DNA from 2 places in the Streptomyces sp. NBC_00986 genome. Region 1 is predicted to be linked to the other one. Evidence: riboswitches for the same ligand, from Rfam matches in the RefSeq annotation. Region 1 holds a riboswitch; the other holds the start of a gene.
What was found. Region 1 has a riboswitch for ZMP and ZTP ahead of OG504_RS06440 (bifunctional 5,10-methylenetetrahydrofolate dehydrogenase/5,10-methenyltetrahydrofolate cyclohydrolase). Riboswitches for the same ligand answer to the same signal wherever they lie in the genome.
Positions count from the first base shown of each region.

Region 2: linked by a shared signal. The riboswitch ahead of OG504_RS21865 (glycine hydroxymethyltransferase) and the one ahead of OG504_RS06440 (bifunctional 5,10-methylenetetrahydrofolate dehydrogenase/5,10-methenyltetrahydrofolate cyclohydrolase) in region 1 are both predicted to bind ZMP and ZTP.

Region 1 covers NZ_CP108733.1:1,445,041-1,453,321, reverse strand. The annotation lists gene OG504_RS06445 (CU044_5270 family protein) at 90-989, shown strand; gene OG504_RS06440 (bifunctional 5,10-methylenetetrahydrofolate dehydrogenase/5,10-methenyltetrahydrofolate cyclohydrolase) at 990-1,838, opposite strand; ZMP/ZTP riboswitch at 1,860-1,944, opposite strand; gene OG504_RS06435 (nuclear transport factor 2 family protein) at 2,203-2,568, opposite strand; gene OG504_RS06430 (hypothetical protein) at 2,740-3,036, shown strand; gene OG504_RS06425 (ABC transporter ATP-binding protein) at 3,116-4,870, opposite strand; gene OG504_RS06420 (S-(hydroxymethyl)mycothiol dehydrogenase) at 5,029-6,117, shown strand; gene OG504_RS06415 (MBL fold metallo-hydrolase) at 6,117-6,746, shown strand; gene OG504_RS06410 (SDR family oxidoreductase) at 6,834-7,748, shown strand; gene OG504_RS06405 (hypothetical protein) at 7,758-8,281, opposite strand, start outside.
Region 2 covers NZ_CP108733.1:5,005,487-5,013,767, reverse strand. The annotation lists gene OG504_RS21885 (carboxymuconolactone decarboxylase family protein) at 1-389, opposite strand, end outside; gene OG504_RS21880 (PLP-dependent aminotransferase family protein) at 436-1,827, shown strand; gene OG504_RS21875 (hypothetical protein) at 1,857-2,702, opposite strand; gene rocD (ornithine--oxo-acid transaminase) at 2,724-4,034, opposite strand; ZMP/ZTP riboswitch at 4,126-4,215, shown strand; gene OG504_RS21865 (glycine hydroxymethyltransferase) at 4,247-5,701, shown strand; gene OG504_RS21860 (hypothetical protein) at 5,747-6,436, opposite strand; gene OG504_RS21855 (hypothetical protein) at 6,465-7,157, opposite strand; gene OG504_RS21850 (hypothetical protein) at 7,437-8,281, opposite strand, start outside.

The sequences.
Region 1 (8,281 bases):
TTGTCGGTCGGCTGCTGCGGCGTCGTGGCTGGTCGCGCAGTTCCCCGCGCCCCTATGGGGCGCCACAGTCACCCTGAAGGAACGTCGCCATGGCTGATGAGCTTGAACTACTGCGTAGCGCCAACCCGTTCACCAGCGATGGGGTCCTCTACGGTGACGGGCCGCTTGATCGTCAGGCCGAGCGGGGGCTCAACCGGCTGTTGTATGAGCGGCGTTCACGGCGTCGGCGACTGGTGTGGAGCCTCGCCGCCACTGCTGCCGTCGGGGCGACCGTACTCACCCTGGTGGTGGGAGGGCCGAGCAGTACTCCGGCGGTGGCGGCTCCGCGGGCGCTTGTGGTGCAGGCGCACTCCACTCCCGTTTCCCTGAAGCAGCTCGCCGCACTCGCGGCGGCCGTCGCGGTCGACGGAACTCCCGCTCTGCGCAGGGGGACCCACGTGCAGTCATGGAGTCTCGGTATGTCCGACGACAAACCGCCGGTCACCATCCCCGAGGAACGCATCGTGCGCTGGAACGCGGACGACAGTCACACGGAACGTCTCGTCGAGGACGGGCATGTCCTCAAGGAGACGACGTTTCCGCCGAGTTGGAGCGATGTCCCGCCCGATGCCCAGCCTCCGCACGACGTGGCGGGACTGCGGGCGTACCTCCAGGAGACGGCGTACAGCAAGACGCCGTTGACCACGCCCGAACTCCTCAGTGCGGTCGGGGAGTTGCTGGACCACTGGACGCTCGGGGCGCGTGAGTCGGCCGCGTTGGCGCGGCTGCTCGCGGGGGCGGACGGACTGCGGCCGGTGGGGGAGGTGACCGACCGGCTCGGGCGGCACGGGCAGGCGTACGTCTATCAGCGGTCCGCCACCCGCCTGATGCTGATCATGGACCCGGCCACCGGCGCCGTCCTCGGAATGGAGAGCACCTTCACGAAGGACCAGCCCGAGTACGGCGTCAAGGCCGGGGACGTCATGGAGTACAGCGCGTGGACGCGCTGATCACACCCCGAGCTGCCGGGCGGCGGCGGTCACCGTCTGTTCGAGGAGCGTGGCGATCGTCATCGGGCCGACGCCGCCCGGCACCGGCGTGATCAACGAGGCGCGTTCGGCGGCGGACTCGAAGTCGACGTCGCCGATGTTGCCCGCGTTGTAACCGGCGTCGATCACGACCGCGCCGGGCTTGATGTCCTCGCCGCGGATCAGCCGGGGGCGGCCGACGGCGGCGACCACGATGTCCGCCTCGCGGACCACCGCCGACAGGTCCCGGGTGCGGGAGTGGCAGTACGTGACCGTCGCGTCGCGGGCCAGGAGCAGCATGCCGGCCGGCTTGCCGAGGATCGCACTGCGGCCGACCACGACGGCCCGCTTGCCGGACGGGTCGACGTCGTACTCGTCGAGCAGCCGCATGATCCCGCCGGGCGTGCAGGACACGAAGCCCGGCAGGCCGAAGCTCATCGTCGCGAACGACGCGAAGGTGACGCCGTCCACGTCCTTCTCCGCCGCGATCGCCTCGAACGCGGCCCGCTCGTCGATGTGTTCACCCATCGGGTGCTGGAGCAGGATGCCGTGCACGGCCGGGTCGGTGGAGAGCGCGGTGAGGGTGGCGACCAGTTCGGCGGTGGTCGTGGTGGCGGGCAGTTCGACGTGCCGGGACGCGATGCCGGCCTTGCGCGAACGGTTCTGCTTCATCCGGACGTACGTGACGGAGGCCGGGTCCGCGCCGACCAGAACCGTCGCGAGACAGGGCGCCGTACCGGTGCGTTCCGTGAGGTCGGCGGCCTTCTTCGCGGTGTCCTCGACGATGCGCCGGGCGAGCGCTGTGCCGTCCATGAGCCGTGCCTGAGACATGATCCACTCCTGAGCTGGTTGACCAATCGCCCAGGCGCACGGCATCGACTCCGCGTGGGCCGCTCCACGGTGGTGCTCCACCTCAGCGCCAGTCACGACCCACGAACAGCCTAACCGACGGTCCTACGACAGCCCCGGCCCGCTCAGCCACGCCGGAAACCCCGCGTCCGACCGGCAGGCGGCGGCGGAAGCGAGCGGGACCGTGCCGCCCGCAGCACCGACCCCAGCAGCGTGGCGGACGCGCGCAGGCCCGCTGCGGAGACCGGTGTCCGCCGGCGAGCCGCAGCGGAGCGCGCGGGTGCCGTGGTCGCCGAGAAGGTCCAGGTCAGACGGGTGCTGACGCGGACCCTCGGCACCAGTCCGGCTAGCCGTCCCATGCCTGGATCATGGTCTGCCGGGTGATCTTGCCGTCCTGCAGCAGGAGCATCGACTCGGCGAGGACCCGCGCCCCGTCCGGGTACTGGCACGACTCGCTGTAGGCGACCCGGTCCCCTTGTACGACGCACTCCTCCAGCTTGTGCGTCATGTCGCGGCTGTAGACGTCGGCGAGCATCGCGCCGATCTCGTCCCGGCCGTGCAGGACCTTGGGGTGACTGGGCTGGGTCTGGTGGTCGACGACGTGGATCTCGGCGTCGTCCGCGTAGAGCGACAGAAGTGTCGCCGCTGTGTGCTCTTCGATGCCCCGGCGCAGGGCTTCGGAGTCGAAGCCGGGGCGTGCCGCGGTGCCCATGGTGACCTCCTCGGAGGGTCGCGGCCCACACAGGAGCGAGCCGCGACGGGCCTCTCCTACGAGACTCCTCCGTCGTACCGGGGTCGGCAAACGCAGCGGCACGCTCCGCCTCACGGGTGAGCGGTGCCCGGTACCCGTGACCGCGCGGGGACCGGCCGCGTTGCTGAGGGCATGATCTCAACACGACGTATTGCCGCCGCCGTTGGTCTCGCCGTCGGGGTCACCGGCCTCGTCGCGCCGATGGCGAACGCCGCCGACGCGCCCGCCTTCAAGGACGGCAAGGTCAGCCCGGTCGCCCTGCTGGACTCGCTCGCGGTGAGCGAGATCCCCGCCGAGCACCGGGCGGAGGTCCCCCGGGTCGCCAACCAGCTGCAGGGTCTGAACCACCTGAACGACCTCCAGCAGCTGCACCAGGTCACCGACATGGCCGCGCCGGTGACGGGACTCCTCCCCAGCATCGAGCCGTGAGCCCGCAGCACTGATCCCGCGGAGCACGAAGACCTCGAGGGCCGTCCGGAAACGGGCGGCCCTCAGCCGTTCCCCGGGATCAGCCCGCCGTCGCCAGGAACTGCGTCGCCGCCAGTTCCGCGTAGAGCGGGTCGGCGGTCACGAGTTCCCGGTGCGTGCCCACGGCACGGACGCGGCCCGCGTCCATGACGACGATCCGGTCGGCCATCGTCACCGTGGACAGCCGGTGCGCCACGACCAGGACCGTCGTCGTTCGGGCCACATCGGCGACGGTGTCGCGCAGGGCCGCCTCGTTCACCGCGTCGAGCTGCGAGGTCGCCTCGTCGAGGAGGAGCAGACGGGGGTGGCGCAGGAGCGCGCGGGCGATGGCGACGCGCTGGCGTTCGCCGCCCGAGAGGCGGGTGCCTCGGTGTCCGACCAAGGTGTCGACGCCCTTCGGTAGCCGGGCGAGCAGGCCGTCGAGGCGGGTTGTCCGCAGGACGCGGGTCACGGCGTCGTCGTCCGCGTCCGGGTTGCCGAGCAACAGATTGTCGCGCAGGGAACCCGACAGGACCGGGGCGTCCTGCTCCACGTAGCCGATGGCGGACCGGAGTTGGGACAGGTCCCAGTCCGCGAGGTCCCGGCCGTCGAGGGTGATCGCGCCGGACTCGGGGTCGTAGAAACGCTCGATGAGGGAGAACACCGTGGTCTTGCCCGCGCCGGACGGGCCGACGAACGCCGTCATGCCCTGGGCCGGTATCCCGAAGGTCACGCCGTGGTGGACGTAGGGGAGGTCGTCGGCGTAGCGGAAGCGGACGTCGTCGAAGGTGAGGGCCGCGGGTTCGGCGCCGGGGGAGGGCAACTGGGCGGGCAGGGACGGGGGTTCGGCGGGGAGGTGGAGCGCCTCCTGGATGCGGGAGAGGGCCGCGGCGCCCGTCTGGTACTGCGTGATCGCACCGACGACCTGCTGGATCGGCTGCATGAGATAGAAGACGTAGAGGAGGAAGGCGACCAGCGTGCCGATGTCGATCGCACCCGTCGCCACCCGTGCCCCGCCCACCGCGAGGACGGTGATGAAGGCGACCTGCATCGACAGTGCCGCCGTATTGCCCGCGGCGGCGCTCCACTTGGCGGCCCGCACACTCTGCCGCCACGACTCCTCGGCCGCCGCGTGCAGGGTGCGTTCCTCACGGTCCTCGGCGCCGGACGCCTTCACCGTGCGCAGCGCGCCCAGGATCCGCTCCAGCGAGGCGCCCATCACGCCGACCGCGTCCTGCGCCTGCCTGCTGGCCCGGTTGATGCGCGGCAGGATCAGGGTGAGCACCGTGCCCGCGCCCGCGATCACGGCCAGGGTGACGCCCAGCAGCACCGGGTCAACGAGGCCCATCATTACGACAGTTGCGACGAGTGTGAGCCCTCCGGTGCCGAGCCCGACCAGCGAGTCCGTGGTGACCTCGCGCAGCAGGGTCGTGTCCGAGGTGATGCGGGCCATCAGGTCGCCGGGCTCGCTGCGGTCCACCGCGCTGATCCGCAGGCGCAGCAGATACGACGACAGGGCGCGCCGCGCACCGAGCACCACCGACTCCGCGGTACGCCGCAGAACGTATGAACCCAGCGCGCCCAGCGCCGCGTTGGCGACCACCAGCGCCGACATCGCGAGCAGCGCCCCGGTGATCGTCCGGTCGTGCGACAGGTCGTCGATGAGCCCCCGCGCCACCAGCGGCAGCAGCAACCCGGTGCCCCCGGTGACCAACGAGAGCAGCGCACCCGCCAACAGGGCCCAGCGGTGCGGTCGTACGTAGTCGAGGAGCAACCGCCAGGCCGGCGGACCGCTCTGCGTCCCTGCGATGCTCACGGCGCTCCTCGGGAGTCGGTCGGAACACTCAGGCTACGTCGGCCGCGATCGATCACGGTGATGGTCAGGGGGCGTGGCCGGGACGTCAGCGTGCCCTTACCGATCAGTCACGCGTAGGGTCGGAGGCGGGGACAACGGCGACGAAAGGGTTCAGGACCATGGCGCAGGAAGTACGCGGCGTGATCGCACCGGGCAAGAACGAGCCGGTCCGGGTCGAGACGATCGTCGTACCCGATCCCGGACCCGGCGAGGCCGTGGTGAAGGTACAGGCCTGCGGGGTCTGTCATACCGACCTGCACTACAAACAGGGCGGCATCAGCGACGACTACCCCTTCCTGCTCGGCCACGAGGCGTCCGGAATCGTCGAGTCGGTCGGCGAGGGCGTCACCGACGTCGCGCCCGGCGACTTCGTGATCCTCAACTGGCGTGCCGTGTGCGGGAATTGCCGGGCCTGTCTGCGTGGTCGCCCCTGGTACTGCTTCAACACCCACAACGCCAAGCAGAAGATGACCCTCGCCTCGACAGGGCAGGAACTCTCCCCGGCCCTGGGCATCGGCGCCTTCGCCGACAAGACGCTGGTCGCCGCCGGACAGTGCACCAAGGTTGATCCGGCCGTCTCTCCGGCCGTCGCCGGGCTGTTGGGCTGTGGCGTGATGGCCGGCATCGGCGCCGCCATCAACACCGGTAACGTCGGTCGCGGTGACACCGTCGCGGTCATCGGGTGCGGTGGGGTCGGTGACGCGGCGATCGCCGGGTCCCGGCTCGCTGGCGCGGCGCGGATCATCGCCGTGGACATCGATGATCGGAAGCTGGAGAAGGCCCGCTCCATGGGGGCCACGCACACCGTCAACTCCAAGACGAACGACCCCGTCGAGGCGATCCGTGAACTGACCGGTGGCTTCGGCGCCGATGTCGTCATCGAGGCGGTCGGTCGCCCGGAGACGTACAAACAGGCCTTCTACGCCCGGGACTTGGCGGGCACGGTCGTCCTCGTCGGTGTGCCCACGCCCGAGATGAAGCTCGAACTCCCGCTCCTGGACGTCTTCGGACGTGGCGGCTCGCTGAAGTCGTCGTGGTACGGCGACTGTCTGCCTTCCCGCGACTTCCCGATGCTGATCGATCTGCATCAGCAAGGGCGCCTGGACCTGGCCGCGTTCGTCACGGAGACGATCCAACTCGGCGAGGTGGAGAAGGCGTTCGAGCGGATGCACGGCGGCGATGTGCTGCGTTCGGTGGTGGAGCTGTGATGGGCGCTCGTATCGAACACCTCGTCACCTCGGGGCAGTTCAGCCTCGACGGCGGTACCTGGGACGTCGACAACAACGTGTGGATCGTGGGCGACGACCACGAGGTCGTCGTCATCGACGCCGCCCATGACGCCGACGCCATCCTCGCGGCGATCGGCGACCGCAGGCTGACCGCCGTCATCTGCACCCACGCGCACAACGACCACATCGACGCCGCTCCCGAACTCGCGGACCGCACCGGCGCCACGATCTGGCTGCACCCCGACGACCTGCCGCTGTGGAAGCAGACCCACCCCGACCGCGACCCCGACGCCCATCTCGCCGACGGCCAGGTGATCGAGGCCGCGGGCGCCGACCTGAAGGTCCTGCACACGCCGGGACACGCGCCCGGCGCGGTGTGCCTGTACGACCCCGGGCTCGGCACGGTCTTCACCGGCGACACCCTCTTCCACGGGGGCCCGGGCGCCACGGGACGGTCGTACTCCCACTTCCCGACCATCATCGACTCCATCCGGGACCGGTTGCTGACCCTCCCGCCCGAGACGAAGGTGCTCACCGGACACGGCGACTCGACGACCGTCGGGGCGGAGGCCGCACACCTGGAGGAGTGGATCGCGCGGGGCCACTGAGACACCGCCGAATACCCGACAGAAGGTGTCCGGCTTCTCCTGCACGATCGACAGGACAGCGAGTCGAACGAGCACGGGAGGCCGGACATGCCGGGACCACTGGAAGGCAAGATCGCGCTGGTCGCGGGGGCGACGCGCGGAGCGGGACGCGGGATCGCCGTGGAACTGGGCGCGGCCGGTGCCACCGTCTACGTGACCGGGCGCAGCACCCGCGCCAAGCGCTCCGAGTACGACCGGCCCGAGACCGTCGAGGACACCGCCGACCTCGTCACCGCGGCCGGCGGCCGGGGCATCGCCGTTCCCACCGACCACCTGGACTCCACGGCCGTACGGGCCCTCGTCGACCGTATCGACGACGAACAGGGCCGCCTCGACGTCCTCGTCAACGACATCTGGGGCGGCGAGCACCTCTTCGCCTGGGACACCCCCGTCTGGGAACACGACCTCGACAAGGGCCTCCGCATCCTCCGGCTGGCGGTCGAGACCCACGCGATCACCAGCCACCACGCGCTGCCCCTGCTGCTGCGCCGCCCCGGCGGCCTGGTCGTCGAGATGACCGACGGGACCGCCGAGTACAACCGCGACACCTACCGCGTCTCCTTCTTCTACGACCTCGCCAAGTCCTCCGTCCTGCGCATGGCCTTCGCTCTCGGCCACGAACTCGGTCAACGCGGCGCCACCGCCGTCGCGCTCACCCCGGGCTGGCTGCGCTCGGAGATCATGCTCGACCAGTTCGGCGTAGGCGAGGACAACTGGCGCGATGCCCTGCCCCAAGTCCCGCACTTCGCCATCTCGGAGACCCCGCGCTACGTCGGCCGCGCCGTCGCCGCCCTCGCCGCCGACCCCGAAGTGGCCCGCTGGAACGGGCAGTCGCTGTCCAGCGGCGGACTCGCCCCGGTGTACGGCTTCACGGACCTCGACGGCAGCCGCCCGGACGCGTGGCGGTACCTGGTGGAGGTACAGGACGCGGGGAAACCGGCGGACGTGACCGGCTACCGGTGACGTGCGAGGTCAGATCTGGGTCACCGGCCAGCGCCCCGAGTGGCCCGGTGGCAGCGCCAGATCATCCCGTACGGCCGCGTAGTAGCCTTCGCGCCTGGCGCGCTGACGCTCCATCAACTCCCGCCAGGCCTCCGGGTCGTGGGTCTCCGCGCGCATGAACCGCTCCATCGCCATCACCGCGCCGACCCACGCCCGGGCCTTGTCCACCACCTCCGTGCTCCCCAGCAGGAGCAGCGCCTCACCGGGCGGATCCCGGTCCACGGTCGCCTCGGCCAGCAGCGGTTCCGCCTCGGCCGGGGACAGCGGGTGCGGATGCGGGTCGTTGCCGAAGTGGGAGGCGACCCGGTACGTCAGGGTCACCGACTTCTTCAGCGAACGGGCGTACTCGGCGTACACCTCCAGCCGCCGCTCCTCCCATCGGGCCGCCCGCTCACGGCGGAACCTCGCCTGATCGCCCCGCACGATCGCGACGTACGAACCGAGGGCGCCGATCACGACACCGATCAGCGCGGGAAGTTGCTGTATGAACCCGT
Region 2 (8,281 bases), 3.6 Mb from region 1:
GCCTCCTCGAACTGCTCGGCCGCCCGCGCGTACACCTCGTCCGGCACGAAACCGTCCGTGATCACGGTGACCGCCTCGGTCAGCTCGATCGCCGCCAGCTCCTTCTCCGTGTAGAAGTGCCGCGACTCCTCCCACGCGCCGAGCTGGATGATCCGCTCCACGCTCTCGCCCGCCGCGAGCGCGTCCTTGGTGTGCATGTCGAGGCAGTACGCGCAGTGGTTGAGCTGCGAGGTGCGGATCTTCACCAGTTCCAGCAGCTTCGGGTCGAGGCCCCGCCGGGCGGCGATGTCGAGACGGACCATCGCCTTGTAGACCTCGGGCGCGTGCTGGGCCCAGTCCAGGCGGGGGCTGTGCTCGTGGGCGTAAGGAGTTTCCTGTGCTGTGGTCATGTCTTGACTCTAGAAGTCAGGCAGCCCAGGAGTATGGTCCATTTCCATGGCGAAACCTTGGGCCACTTTTGGCGTCGACCTGCATCTCGATCCGACCGCCACCAGCACCGGTGTCCGCCGCGGCCTCACGGACGCGCTGCGCGACGCCGTCCGCACCGGCCGCCTAGCCCCCGGCACCCGGCTGCCCTCCTCCCGCTCGCTCGCCGCCGACCTGGGCGTCGCCCGCAACACGGTCGCCGACGCCTACGCCGACCTCGTCGCCGAGGGCTGGCTCACCGCCCGCCAGGGCTCCGGCACCCGCGTCGCCGAACGCGCCGTCGTCCCGCCCACCGACACGACCCCACCCCGCCGCCTCCACAGTCGCCCCACCTACGACCTCGTCCCCGGCACCCCGGACCTCGCCGCCTTCCCCCGCGCCGAGTGGCTCAAGGCCGCCCGCCGCGCCCTCACCAACGCCCCCTACCAGGCCCTCGGCTACGGCGACCCCCGCGGCCGCGTCGAACTCCGCACCGCCCTCGCCGCCTACCTCTCCCGCGCCCGCGGCGTACGCGCCGACCCCGAGCACATCCTGATCAGCGCGGGCATCTCCAGCGGCCTGCGCCACCTCGGCGCCGTCCTGCGGACCCGCGGCGCCCGCACCATCGGGGTGGAGTCCTACGGCCTCGCCGTCCACTGGCAGATCCTGGACGAGGCCGGCCTGCGCACCCGCCCGCTCCCCTACGACGAACTGGGCACGAACCCCGGCCGGTTGACGGACGAACCGGCGGTCCTCCTGACCCCCGCCCACCAGTTCCCCATGGGCGTCCCCCTCCGCCACGACCGCCGCTCCGCCGTCGTCGACTGGGCCCGACGCACCGGCGGCCTGGTTCTGGAGGACGACTACGACGGCGAGTTCCGCTACGACCGCCAGCCCATCGGCGCCCTCCAGGGCCTCGACCCGAACCACGTCGTCTACCTCGGCACCGCCAGCAAGTCCCTCGCCCCCGGCCTCCGCCTCGCCTGGATGGTCCTGCCCCCCTCACTGATGGAGGAGGTCGCGCAGGCGAAGGGCGGCATCGACACCTGCGGCGTCCTGGACCAGCTGACCCTCGCCGAGTTCATCAACTCCGGCGCCTACGACCGCCATGTCCGCGCCGCCCGCCTGCGCTACCGCCGCCGCCGCGACACCCTGGTCGACGCCCTCGCCCAGCACGCCCCCGACGTCCACGTCACCGGCATCGCGGCCGGCTTCCACGCCGTCCTCAGCCTCCCACCCGACACCGAACGGTCCGTGGTCCAGGCCGCCGCCTGGCAGGGCCTCGCCCTCCACGCCCTGTCCTTCTACCGCCACGAACACGCCCTCGCCGACCCCCTGGACGCCCTGGTGGTGGGCTACGGCACACCACCGGACCATGCGTGGGCGGGGGCGCTGGAGGCGCTGTGCCGGGTACTGCCGTGACCTACGCGGCCGTTCTCGTGTGTCCTGGCCTACGCCGTTTCCACGGGAGCTTCGTCGGCCGCTTCCGCCGGCGCCTCACCGAACCGCGCCAATGCCAACGCCCCCGCCACAGCCACCAGGAACCCCAACACCGCCAGCCACTCAAGCCCGTCCCGCGTACGGTCCCCGAGCCACACCACCCCGACCAGCGCCGGACCGATCGTCTCCCCGATCACCAACCCCGCCGTCGCCGTCGTCACCGACCCCCGCTGCAGAGCCGTCGTCAGCAGCAGAAACGCCGCGCCCCCACCGACGAGCAGCGCGTACGTCGCCGGATTGCCGAACAGCGTCGACGGTGACAGCGAGTCGATCAGCCGGACCGCCACCTCGACGACCCCGAACCCGAACCCGGCGCCAAGACCGAGCGTCAACGCCCGCCCCCGCTCCGGCAGTCGCCCCCCGACCAGCCCGAGCAGCAGCACCACCACCGCTGTCCCGAGCATCGCCCACTTCAACGCTGTCGACCCGGCCCGGTCCCCCTCCGCCCCGGACGCCAGCCCCAGCATCGCGAGGCCCGCGCACACCACGCCGACGGCTCCCCACTCCACGCCGCTGAGCCGTACCTTCAGCAGCCGCGCGGCCACCACGGCCGTCACCGCGAGGCTCGACGCCAGTGCCGCCCCGACCGCGTAGATGGGAAGCGACCGCAGCGCCGCGATCTGGAACACGAACCCCAGCCCGTCCAGCCCCAGCCCCGCCAGATACCGCCACTGCCGCAGCGCCCGCAGCAACAGCGCCGCGTCCCCGCCCCCACCCGCCGTGGCCGCCCGCGCGGCGACCGCCTGCAACACCGTCGCCGTACCGAAGCAGACCGCCGCGCCGAGCGCGCACACCATTCCAAAGAGCACAAAGTGACTCTAGGGGAGGGGAGATCGCCACGGGCCTCCCATGTGGGCCCTCTCACCGATCTCCGGAGATTCCCCGGACCGGCAACGGCCCTGGACCCCCAACACCGCCCGCAGTTGGGCCAGCCCCCAGTCCAGGTCCTCCTGGCTGATCATCAGCGGCGGTGCGATCCGGATCGTCGACCCGTGGGTGTCCTTCACCAGGACGCCCCGGTCCATCAACCTCTCCGAGATCTCCCGGCCCGTCCCGACCGCCGGGGCGATGTCGACCCCCGCCCAGAGACCCCGCCCGCGCACCGCCGTCACCCGGCCCGTACCGGTCAACTCCTGCAGTTCCCGGTGCAGATGCTCCCCGAGCTCCGCGGCCCGCGCCTGGTACTCGCCCGACCGCAGCATCGCGATCACCTCCAGCGCCACCGCACACGCCAGCGGATTCCCGCCGAACGTCGACCCGTGCTCCCCGGGCCGGAACACGCCCAGTACCTCCGCACTCGACACCACCGCCGACACCGGCACCACCCCACCGCCCAGCGCCTTCCCGAGGACATACATGTCGGGCACCACCCCCTCGTGCTCGCACGCGAACGTCCGCCCTGTCCGCCCGAGCCCGGACTGGATCTCGTCGGCGATGAGGAGCACGTTCCGCTCCCGGGTCAACTCCCGTACCCCCGCCAGATATCCGGCCGGTGGCACCAGCACGCCCGCCTCCCCCTGGATCGGCTCCAGCAGCACGGCCACCGTGTTCTCACTCACCGCCGCCCGCATCGCGGTGAGGTCCCCGTACGGCACGATCCCGAAGCCCGGCGTGTACGGGCCGAAGTCCGCCCGCGCCTCCGGGTCGGTCGAGAAGCTGACGATCGTCGTCGTACGGCCGTGGAAGTTGTTGCCCGCCACCACGATCTTCGCCCGCCCTTCAGGCACGCCCTTGACCCGATACCCCCACTTCCGGGCCGTCTTCACCGCGGTCTCCACCGCCTCCGCGCCCGTGTTCATCGGCAGCACCAGCTCCATGCCGCACAGCTCGGCCAACTCCTCGCAGAACGCGGCGAACCGGTCGTGGTGGAACGCCCGCGACGTCAGCGTCACCCGCTCCAACTGAGCCTTCGCCGCCGCGAGCAGCCGCGGATTGCCGTGCCCGAAATTGAGCGCCGAATACCCGGCCAGCAGATCGAGATAGCGCCGCCCCTCCACGTCCGTCATCCACGCACCGTCGGCGGTGGCGACGACCACCGGCAGCGGGTGGTAGTTGTGCGCGGTGTGCGCCTCGGCGGCGGCGATGAGGGCTTCCGTACTGTCCTGGTTACTGGCTTCCGTACTGGTCACGGCGTCTCCCGGGGGTGAGGGTGCCCCTTTCCTATCCTCGCCCGCATGGTGGACGCAGGAGCCGCACCGTCCGGCACGCCCGGTAGGCTGACCGGCGGGCCGTGACTGGCGCGCTGGGATGGGACCGACCATCGGGGAGCGGCCCGAGCTGGAATGTGTGCCGTGCGCCTGGGCCGTACCGAGAACGCCGAACGCCACGTCCGGAGGTCCCCATGCCCGACAATTCCGCGCCCCTCTCCAACGAGTCCATCGCCTTCCGCGCCGCCCTCGACGTGATCCGCGCCGTCGAACCGCGCGTCGCCGACGCCATCGGCCAGGAAGTCGCCGACCAGCGCGAGATGCTCAAGCTGATCGCCTCCGAGAACTACGCCTCCCCGGCCACCCTCCTGGCCATGGGCAACTGGTTCAGCGACAAGTACGCCGAGGGCACCATCGGCCGCCGCTTCTACGCCGGCTGCCGCAACGTCGACACTGTCGAGTCCCTCGCCGCCGAGCACGCGCGCGAACTCTTCGGCGCCCGCCACGCCTATGTCCAGCCGCACTCCGGCATCGACGCCAACCTCGTCGCCTTCTGGTCGATCCTCGCCGACCGCGTCGAGGTCCCGGCCCTGGCGAAGGCGGGCGTCCGCCAGGTCAACGACCTCTCCGACGCCGACTGGGCCGAACTCCGCCAGGCCTTCGGCAACCAGCGCATGCTCGGCATGTCCCTGGACGCCGGCGGCCACCTCACCCACGGCTTCCGCCCCAACATCTCCGGCAAGATGTTCGACCAGCGCTCCTACGGCACAGACCCCGTCACCGGCCTCATCGACTACGAGGCCCTGCGCGCGTCCGCCCGTGAGTTCAAGCCGCTGATCATCGTCGGCGGCTACTCCGCCTACCCGCGTCTCGTGAACTTCCGCATCATGCGCGAGATCGCCGACGAGGTCGGGGCGACCCTGATGGTCGACATGGCGCACTTCGCCGGCCTGGTCGCGGGCAAGGTACTGACCGGCGACTTCGACCCGGTCCCGCACGCCCAGATCGTCACCACCACCACCCACAAGTCGCTGCGCGGCCCGCGCGGCGGCATGGTCCTGTGCGACGACTCCCTCAAGGACCAGGTCGACCGCGGCTGCCCGATGGTCCTCGGCGGCCCGCTCCCGCACGTCATGGCAGCCAAGGCCGTCGCCCTCGCCGAGGCCCGGCAGCCCTCCTTCCAGGACTACGCCCAGCGCATCGTCGACAACTCCCGTGCGCTGGCCGACGGTCTGATGCGCCGGGGCGCCACCCTCGTCACCGGCGGCACCGACAACCACCTCAACCTGATCGACGTCGCCTCCTCCTACGGCCTCACCGGCCGCCAGGCCGAGGCCGCGCTGCTCGACTCGGGCATCGTCACCAACCGCAACGCCATCCCCGCCGACCCCAACGGCGCCTGGTACACCTCCGGCATCCGCATCGGCACGCCCGCCCTGACCACCCGTGGACTGGGCACCGCCGAGATGGACGAGGTCGCCGGTCTCATCGACCGGGTCCTCACCACCACGGAGCCCGGCACCACCAGCAAGGGCGCGCCGTCCAAGGCCCAGCACATCCTCGACCCGAAGATCGCGGACGAGATCTCCCACCGTGCCACCGACCTCGTCGCCGGCTTCCCGCTCTACCCGGAGATCGACCTCGGCTGACAGCTGACATACGCCCTCTGTTGAGTTGTCAAAGATCGGCGACTCTCACAGATCGATGAGTTCCTGTCGTGGTTCCTCGCGCGGCGGTCCGGCCTCACGCCGGGCCGCCGCGCGGCGTATCAGCAGCGTGCCGCCGACCCCGACAGCCACACCTGCTGCCGCCCACGAGACGGGCCCGGCCAGCCCCGCCGATCCGGACCCGCCCCCAACTGCCTTGCTGCCGTTACCCGTTCCGCCGAGAACCCCTGCCCGCTCCAACTGCGCGAAGACCGCACGCGGTGCCCGATGCCAGCGGATGTCGTCGTCCGCCACCTCCGGAGCCGGATCAGTCCGCACCCACGGTGTGCCGTCCGCGGCCACGAACAACTGGTCCTCCCGCTCCACCGCGACATCGCCACCCGGAGCCCGACTCGTCCGCGGCCAGCCCCCGACCCCGGTCAGCCCCCACACCACGGTCATCCGCACCGCCGGATACCGGCCCGCCTCCCACTCCTGCGACACCCGCTCCGTCCCCGCGTATGTCGGCTGCAGCAACGTCCACAGGCGTGCGAACGACGACTCCCCGGAGCGCCAGGTCTCCGTCCGGCCCGTGTCGCCCGCCACGACCAGCGCCAGATCCGGGATGTCCCGGAGCGGAGCCGCTTGGACCTGGTGCATTCCGACCAGGGCCATCAGCACCGGCCCGGCCACGAGACACAGGCTCCGCAACCTCGCCCGTCCCCTTCCGACTTCCATTCCTCCCCCCTCCGTCTCTTGCCGCCCCTCACACGTCCCGCAACTCCTGCCGAGGCCCCGGCTCCCGCCCCTTCCGCCACCGGTCCAACGGCAGCCGCGCGACGAACGGCCGCAGAACCAGGGCCAGTACCGCTCCGGCAGCCGCACCCGGTATCGCCCACCACCAGTCGGTGCCATGACCCTTGTCCGGCAGGGAGACCCGCACCGTGGTGGTCCCGGCCGCCGTGTCGGCGTCAGGTGCGACGGTCGCCGGCGCGGGCTCGGTCGACTGCCACGGTGCCGGGAAGATGCCGGAGTAGCCGTCGCCGGTGTCCTTGCCCGTCACACCCAACTTCTTCAAGAGAGCGTGCAGTTGGGCGGGTTGCCCGGCCCGGTGCCAATAGCCGTTCAGGTTCGTGTTCTCCGAGGCGTCGGCCGCCGTGTGGATCCAGACCGCCTGCGGCCGGGAATCGACCGGAAAGACCCGGTCGATCCGCCAGGGCGATATGTCGTGCGCCAGCCAGGTGACGTTGATCTGCCGGGCGTGGGCCAGATCGGCCTCGGGCGGCTTGTCCCGGGTGCCTTTGCCCTCCGGCCCGAGCAACTGCTGGAGTTCTCCGTACTGTTCGTCCGAGTAGTACAGCGCTTTCGCCTGCTCGCTCTCCGGCGAGGTCACGAGCACGCTCGTCGGCCCGCCCGCCGCCGCGTCCGACGCGCCCCACAGCATGAGGGCCAGCGTCATCGCCAACGCCCCGCTCAGCGCCGCCAGTTCACGAACCCCGCCCGGACACCTCCCAGCCCTGCCCGCACTCCCGCGCGTCCCGCCCGTAACTCCGCCAGCCCCGCCCGTACTTCCGCCGCCGAACACCCGAACCCCCAACCAGCCGATCCCCGTACGGCCCGACCGCGAGCCGCCTGTCACTTCTGGTACACCGCTCGACCCGCCGAGGTTCCCACCCCACCCGCGCCGTCTGAACTGCCCGCACTCCTCGCACAGTTCGCGCCACTTGCACAGGTCGCCCTACCTCCGTCGATCGAGCGACCGCGCGATCTCCACGGCCCGCTCCTTCGACCCCACACCCTCCAGACGGAACGTCAGATTCTCGCCCGGAACCCCACCGACCACATGGGTCCACAGCAGCGTCGGCCCCGTCGTCCGCTCCTCCCGCGTGAAACGGTCCCCGTCCGCGTCCACCAGCCAGAAACTCAGCAGATGCGGTCGCGCGAACCACAGCGCCGGGTCCTGTATGCCCTCCGGCGGGACGGTCCCGCTCAGCGACAACCACTCCGGCGGCTCGCGCACCGTCTTGGCGAAACCGACGTCCAACCGCGCCGGATACTCGTCGACCCGGACCGTGTGCCCGCCCTCCCGCCAGCACAGGCTGACCAGAAAGCGACCCCGCGGCTCACCGGTCACCGTCACCGCGTCCGGCACGCCCAGCGCGTCCGGCACCACCGGCTCGAACCCCGCCCGCCGACGGGCCTGCGCCAGCGTCACCGACCGCCCGCACCCGGGCACCTCAGCCCCGGCCGAGGGCACCGCCGACGGGTCGTACCGCACCTCGACCCCGCCGAAGCCGAACCAGTCGAAGACCGCCGCCCGCACCGGAGGCGTGAGCACGAGCACCGTCAGCACACCGCACAGGGCCGCCACCAGCGCCCGCCGCCGCATCCGCATCCAGCGCCGGACGGCCCGCAGCCGCTCCCGAACCCCGGTGGGCCCGGCCTCCTGAACGGGGACGGGGATCTGCTCGGCCACTATCTGCGCCAGCACCCGCTCGACCATCGTCTCGGACCCCGCGGTCTCGCCCCCGTCAGCACCCCGCGCGTCCAGCGAACGCCCCAACGCCCGCAGCTCCGCGGGCA